One region of the Amycolatopsis endophytica genome, then DNA from elsewhere that is predicted to be linked to it. Evidence: riboswitches for the same ligand, from Rfam matches in the RefSeq annotation. Region 1 holds a riboswitch; the other holds the start of a gene.
What was found. A riboswitch is a leader RNA that binds a small molecule or an ion and turns the genes downstream of it on or off. The one in region 1 is predicted to bind thiamine pyrophosphate.
Positions count from the first base shown of each region.

Region 1 (3,711 bases):
CGGCGTACTTGCGGACGTCCTGCGTGATCCGCATGGAGCAGAACTTCGGCCCGCACATCGAGCAGAAGTGCGCGGTCTTGGCCGGTTCGGCGGGCAGGGTCTCGTCGTGGAAGGACCGCGCGGTGTCCGGGTCCAGCGAGAGGTTGAACTGGTCGTTCCAGCGGAACTCGAAGCGGGCCTTCGACAGCTCGTCGTCCCAGTCCTGCGCGTACTGGTGGCCCTTGGCCAGGTCCGCGGCGTGCGCGGCGATCTTGTACGTGATCACGCCGGTCTTGACGTCGTCCCGGTTGGGCAGGCCCAGGTGCTCCTTCGGCGTGACGTAGCACAGCATCGCCGTGCCGTACCAGCCGATCTGCGCGGCACCGATGGCCGAGGTGATGTGGTCGTAGGCCGGGGCGATGTCCGTCGCGAGTGGACCGAGTGTGTAGAACGGGGCTTCGCCGCAGAGCCGTTCCTCCAGCTCCACGTTCTCCTTGATCTTGTGCATCGGCACGTGGCCGGGGCCCTCGATCATCACCTGCACGTCGTGCTCGCGCGCGATGTGGGTCAGCTCGCCGAGGGTTTCCAGCTCCGCGAACTGGGCGCGGTCGTTGGCGTCGGCGATCGAGCCGGGCCGCAGGCCGTCACCGAGGGAGAAGGTGACGTCGTAGTCGCGCAGGATCTCGCACAGTTCCCGGAAATGCGTGTACAGGAACGACTCCTGGTGGTGGGCCAGGCACCACGCGGCCATGATCGAACCGCCGCGCGAGACGATTCCGGTGACCCGCTTCGCCGTCAGCGGGATGTAGCGCAGCAGCACGCCGGCGTGCACGGTCATGTAGTCCACGCCCTGCTCGCACTGCTCGATCACGGTGTCCCGGTAGACCTCCCAGGACAGCTTCTCCGGATCGCCGTCGACCTTCTCCAGCGCCTGGTAGATCGGCACGGTCCCGACCGGGACGGGGGAGTTGCGCAGGATCCACTCGCGCGTCTCGTGGATCCGCTTGCCGGTGGAGAGGTCCATGATCGTGTCGGCGCCCCAGCGGGTCGCCCACACCATCTTGTCGACCTCCTCCTCGACCGAGGACCACACGGCCGAGTTGCCCATGTTCGCGTTGACCTTCACCAGGAAGTTCTTCCCGATGATCGCGGGTTCGCTCTCCGGGTGCCTGTGGTTGACGGGGATGACCGCGCGTCCCGCGGCGACCTCGTCGCGCACGAACTCGGGCGTGACCCGCTCGCGCGCGGCGATGAACTCCATCTCGCGGGTGATCACGCCCGCTTTGGCGAAGCCCAGCTGCGTGTTGTCGTCCCTGGACACGATCCAGTCCGCACGCAGCGGTGCAAGTCCATTGTGGACGTCGATCGTCACGTCGGGATCGGTGTACGGGCCGGAGGTGTCGTAGACGTCGAAGTGATCGCCGTTGGTCAGCTCGATACGACGGGCCGGAACCCGGAGCCCGTTCTCGGTGTGGTGGTAGACCTTCCGCGATCCGGTGATCGGCCCGGTGGTCACGGTCGGGGCGACGTTCGTGCCGTTTTCCAGCATCGTCACTGAAATTCCACTCCCTACGCCGGCATTACCCGGTCAGGTTCAGCGGTCGGTGACGCCGGGTCCCCACGGACACCAGTCACCCTCTCAGCCCGCCAAGGCGCGAGCTCCCGCGTTGTTCGGTTGTCCTGCCGACCATGCCACGCCGCGCGGCAGACCTCAAGGGCGCGACCGTGAAACCGCTCACCCGGGCCGGCGTTTCACACCGGTGTGAGGGCTTAGGTTGACGATCATGCGAACCTCCGCCGCGCTGATCGCGCTGGGTGCCTGCCTGTTCGTGGTCGTCACGGCCGAGACGCTCGTGATCGGGTTGCTGCCCGCGTTGTCGGCGGACCTCGCGGTGCCGGTGCCGTCGGCCGGGTTGCTGGTGGCGGGGTACGCGCTGACGGTGACCGTCGGCGGGCCGCTCGTCACGGCGGCGACCCTGCGGGTGCCGCGCAAGGCCGCGCTGCTCGGGCTGGTCGTGGTGTTCGCGGCGGGCAACGTGCTGGCCGCGACGGCTCACGGTTTCGGGGTGCTGCTCGCCGCACGGGTGATCACGGCGCTCACGCACAGCACGTTCTTCGCGATCGCGCTCGTGCTGGCCGCGTCGATGGTCCACCCGTCGAGGCGCGGATGGGCCATCGCGTTCGTCTCGACCGGCCTGAACCTGGCGACCGTCCTCGGCGCACCACTGGGCACTCTCGTCGGGCAGGCGTATGGATGGCGGATGTCGTTCTGGCTGCTGGCGGCGGTGGCGTTGCTCGCGATGGCCGCGGTGGCGCTGCTGGTGCCCGACGCCCGGACCGCGGCCCCGCGGCTGGGGCCGGAGCTGCGGGCGCTGGTGACCCGGCCGGTGCTGGTGCTGCTGGGGGTGACGCTGGTGACCGAGACCGGGTTCTTCGTGGCGTACACGTACCTGTCACCGATCCTCGGGCGGATCTTCCCGCCGGGCGGGGTGGTCGTGCTGCTGATGGTGTTCGGGGCCGGGGCGCTGTGCGGGAACCTGGTCGGCGGGCGGCTGGCGGACCGGTGGCCGTGGGCGTCGCTGCGGGCGCTGATCCTGGTGCTGGCGGTGGCCATGACGGTGTTCGCCGCCGTCGCCTCGCTGCGGGTGGGAGCGGTCGTCGGCGTGTTCGGGCTGGGGGCGGTGGCCTACGCGCTGGTGCCCGGACTGCAGACGCGGGTGGTGGTCGCGGCGGCCGGGGCGCCGACGCTGGCGGTCGCGGTCTACACGTCGATCTTCAACCTGGGCATCAGCGCGGGCGCGTGGCTCGGCGGACGGGCGCTGTCGGCCGGTGCCGGGCTGGGCGCGTTGCCGGTGCTGGGGGCGGCCGGAGTGCTCGGGGGACTGGCGGTGTCGGCACTCCACCGCCGCGACGGACGTGCCGGGGACCATGTGGCTGCCGCGGAAGACCGCGGTTGACCACGGAAAACGCCCTCCTGAGCTGCTGTTCCCATGACGGATGCCGCTCTTCTGGGGAAGCCGAGCGAGGAGGTGGGGCAGGTGAGCAGTGCCATGGTCGGTTACGGCTGGGAATGGGAAGCCCTGCTGCGTACCTGGCAGCAGCTCGACGTGCCGGAAGGGTGGCGTGCGGAGATCACCGAGGGGGGAGTGACGATGACGCCGCCGCCCGGCAACGGGCACAACAAGATCGCTAACCGGATCGACCGTGCTCTGCACCGCACGGTTCCGGATGACTGGGCCGTCCTGCAGGAACTCGGTATCGCCATCCGCGGGCTGAGCAGGCTCTAGAGCCGGACCTCGTCGTAGTGCGGGAGCAGGAGCTGTCGAACCGACCGGACAACGAGCCCGTTCCGGCCGAGACCGCCGAGCTGGTGGTGGAGATCGTCTCGAAGGGCAACGCCCGCACCGACCGGGTCGAGAAGCTGTGGGCCTACGCCCAGGCGCCGGTCCCGCTGTACCTCCTGATCGACCGCTACGCCGACCCGAAGCCGTCGCTCACCCTGTTCTCCGATCCGGTCGACGGGCACTACCGCCGGTCCGAGCAGGTCGCCTTCGGGGAGACCATCCACCTGCCCGAACCGTTCGACCTGAAACTCGGCACCGCTGCCTTCTAACCCGCCAGCTCGCTCGGCGTCGCGAACACGTCGACCATCGCGCCGTTGCGCAGCACCGTGATCGCCAGCCTCGTGCCGATCACCTCGCCGAACAGTTGTCTCTGGATGTCCTGCGCGTC
Region 1 is NZ_JACCFK010000001.1:2,503,447-2,507,157, forward strand. Features, by position in the region: gene thiC (phosphomethylpyrimidine synthase ThiC) at 1-1,534, opposite strand, end outside; TPP riboswitch at 1,529-1,655, opposite strand; gene HNR02_RS12450 (MFS transporter) at 1,764-2,936, shown strand; gene HNR02_RS35420 (PDDEXK family nuclease) at 3,018-3,266, shown strand; gene HNR02_RS12455 (Uma2 family endonuclease) at 3,284-3,592, shown strand; gene HNR02_RS12460 (S1C family serine protease) at 3,589-3,711, opposite strand, start outside.

Region 2 (3,711 bases), 410 kb from region 1:
GCAGCGAGTTCATCGCCGCCTCCCAGCCGGACACCTGCAACGTGCCGTCGTTGCCGGTGCTCGACAGCGCCCGGTACCCGGCGAGGCTCCAGCCGTCCTCGGTGGACACCGAGCGCACGAGCAGCGCGACGATCGGGGTCAGCAGCAACCCGAGCACGACGACCGCTCCGCCGATCACGGCCCACTCACCGCCGACCGGGCGCCGCGCGGTCTCCCGCCGCGACCGCAACCGCAGCGCGCTCTCCCGGCGCCTGCGCGCGGCCGCGCCGAGCAGCAGCGCGGCGAGCACGGCGGCGATCTGCACGAGCGACAGCGCGGCGGCACCGGTCAGGTCGAGCAGGTTCTCGGTGCGCAGGTAGATCTCGGTCTCCAGCGTCCGGTACCGCGCACCGCCGAGGATCAGCACGACACCGAAACTGGTGGCGCAGAACAGGAACACCACCGCCGCCGCGGACGTGATCGCCGGCATCAGCGCGGGCAGCGTCACCGACCGGAACGCACGCCAGCGGGACGCGCCGAGCGCGCGGGCGGCGTCCTCCGCGCGCGTGTCGAGCAGCGCCCACAGCCCGGCGACCGTGCGGCCGACGACGGCGACGTTGAAGAACGCGTTGGCGAGCACGATCGACATCCAGCCGCCGTCCGTCCACAAGGCACGGAAGGCCAGGCCGACCACCACGGTCGGCAGCACGAACGGGACCAGCACCAGCGTGCGCACGACGGCCACACCCGGCAGCCGGACGCGCGCCAGCAGGAACGCCACCGGCAGCCCGGCGACCACCGCGATCAGCGTCGAACCCGCCGCCTGCGCGACGGTGAACCAGGCCAGCCGCCAGGTCTCGCCCTCGGTCAGCGCGTCGAGCACACCGCCGTCGACGAAACCCAGCCGCAGGATCGCCCCGACCGGCCAGGCGAAGAAGACCACCAGGAACCCGAGCGGCACCGCGGCGAGCGCCGCCAGCCCGAGCCCGGCGCGGCTCACTGGCCGAGCAAGGAGCGCCACTGCTCGATCCACCGCTCACGCCCGGCCTGCACGGTCTCGGCGGGCAGGCTCGCCGGATTCGGCGGCAACGGGGCCGCCGCCGTCCACGACGCGGGCAACGCGACACCCGCACGCGCCGGGTAGACGTACATGTTCTCCGGCACCGTCACCTGGAACTGCTGCGACAGCAGGAAGTCGATCACCTTCTGCGCCTTGTCGGCGTTGGGCGAACCCGCCAGCACACCGGCGTACTCGACCTGGCGGTAGCAGGTGTCCAGCAGCGCCTTCGTGCGCGGCTTGCCGTCGTCGCCGATCTCGGCCGCGGGCGAGGACGCGTAGGACACCACGATCGGCCGCGGTCCCTTGCCGGAGGAACCGGAGAAGTCCTGACTGTATGCCTCCTCCCAGCCCGCGGCGGTGCGCACGCCGTTGTTGCGGAGCTGGGTCCAGTAGCCCTGCCAGTTCTGCTCGCCGTAGCGGGCGACGGTGCCGAGCAGGAACGCCAGGCCGGGCGAGCTGGTCGCCGGGTTCTCCACGACCAGAAGGTCCTTGTACTCGGGCTTGACCAGGTCGTCGTAGGTCGCGGGCTCCGGGATGCCACGCTCGGCGAACCAGGTGGTGTCGATGTTGACGCACACGTCGCCGAGGTCCACCGCGGACAGGCGGTGCTCCGAGTCGACGGCGTAGCGCTGCGGGCCGCGGTCGGCTTCCGGGCTGGTGTAGGGCGCGAAGACGCCCTCGGCCAGCGCGCGCGAGGCGAAGGTGGAGTCGACGCCGAAGGCCGCGTCGCCGATCGGGTCGGCCTTGGTCAGGACCAGCGCATTGGTGAGCGCGCCCGCGTCGCCCTTCTTGACGACGTTGACCGTGATGCCGGTCTGCTGCTGGAAGGCGTCGAGCACCTGCTGCGGCGCGGCGAACGAGTCGTGGGTGACGAGCGTGACGGTCGACGCGGCGTCGTCCGTGTCGTTGCCGGCCAGGGTGCAGCCCGCGGTCAGGGCGGCGACCATGCCGATCAGAACGCCCGTGCGGAATCTCATGACCACTCCTCGCTAGGGCCGGCGAGAAAGGTCGGGCCTCCCTGCGCCGGCATGATCCGGATCAGGTGCGGACGGTCGCGGGACGAACCCGCCTCTCAGCCCGGATCACCGGACTCCCGTGGCAACCGTGCAGCGTACCCGCTGCCGTACCACCATGGAGAACATGGCGGAACTACTCAGCGAAACCGACATCACCGAGGCCCTCAACAAGCTGCCGTACTGGCAGCGCGCGGGCGACGCACTGGAGCGCACGGCCGAACTCGCCGACTTTCCGCAGGCCATCGCCGTGGTCAACCGGGTCGCGGACCTCGCGGAGGGCGCCAACCACCACCCGGACATGGACATCCGCTGGCGCACCGTCACCTTCCGGTGCCGCACGCACTCCGCGGGCGGGATCACCGGGAAGGACGTATCGCTGGCCGAGCAGATCGACAACACGATCGACGCACTGTGATTTAGGGCGAACCGGCAACAGAGCGGCCGGTCCCGTGCGTTGCTCCGGTTGGAGGGAGACGTATGGGAAAGGTTGTCGCGCGACTGGCCGGTGTGTTCGCCGCCGTCGCCGTGTTGCTGGGTTTGCTCGCCGGGCCGGCGCAGGCGGTCGAAACTCCGTCGCCCGCGGAACGGACCAGCCAGGGAAGCGTCGCTGTCGACCCGCCGGGCGAGACGCGGGCCGTCGTCGTCGGGGCGCTGGCGTTCGGGGTGATGATCGTCGCGGCGGGCGGCGTGTTCTGGTACACGGCCCGCCACCGGCAGTCATCGGAGTGATTTAGGTCACACTGTTTCGCGAGCAGTAACAGTAGGGCCTCCGCGTGCGCTGTCACGCGCGAAAGGTCCTGCTCACTCCCGAGGTCGCCATGAACAGTACGCCCGTCATCTCGTCCGTCCAGCGCGCCTGGGTCAACGGTGTGGCCACCGCCGTCGTCCTGCTCGCCGTCCTCGTGCTCGCCCTGCTGGGCTGACAGCCCCGCAGGTCCAAGGCCCGCCGGTGTCCGGCGGGCCTTTTTCCTGCTCTGTTGATCTGTGTCGATGAACACTCGTTGGTGACTTTCCCGTGTCCGATTCGTAATCTGACCGGCGGCCATCCCCCGAACGGCCGGACAAGTCCCCTCCCCGAAAATGGTGATCTTCCGCAATGGTGGGCCGACATAGATCCAAGAAGAAATCCCTGAGAGTTCCACTGGCGATCGGCGTCGCCGCGGCGTTCGTGCTCGGCTTCGCGGTGTGGCTGACCGGCAACTTCAGCCGGCAGGACACCTCCAGCATGGCGGCGCAGATGGCGCCGCTGCCCGCGTCCTCGGCCCCCGCGAGCACGTCGAGCAGCACCCCGGCCCCGCCTCCTCCCCCGGTCACGACCACGACTCCGCCGCCCCCACCGGAGACGACGACCACGTCGGCCCCGAAGTCGACCACGACGAAGCCGAAGACCACGACGAAGGCCGCGAACGCCTGCTCGACGGTCCTGTCCGGCACGAAGCCGCACGTCGCGCAGGTGGGCAACCACGTGGCGGAGAAGTTCGACGTCGACGACATCGGCGGCAAGGCGGGCCGTTCCGGCACGAGCGACCACCCGAGCGGCCTGGCCCTCGACTTCATGGTCGACACCGCGACGGGCAATCAGATCGCCGAGTACATTCTCGCGAACCAGTCGGATTTCAACGTCAAATACGTGATCTGGCGGCAGCGCTACAACGA
Region 2 is NZ_JACCFK010000001.1:2,914,850-2,918,560, reverse strand. Features, by position in the region: gene HNR02_RS14505 (ABC transporter permease) at 1-979, opposite strand, end outside; gene HNR02_RS14500 (thiamine ABC transporter substrate-binding protein) at 976-2,016, opposite strand; TPP riboswitch at 2,038-2,146, opposite strand; gene HNR02_RS14495 (4a-hydroxytetrahydrobiopterin dehydratase) at 2,180-2,470, shown strand; gene HNR02_RS14490 (hypothetical protein) at 2,533-2,784, shown strand; gene HNR02_RS14485 (VldE C-terminal domain-containing protein) at 3,152-3,711, shown strand, end outside.
Region 2: another riboswitch for thiamine pyrophosphate. It lies ahead of HNR02_RS14500 (thiamine ABC transporter substrate-binding protein); the one in region 1 lies ahead of thiC (phosphomethylpyrimidine synthase ThiC).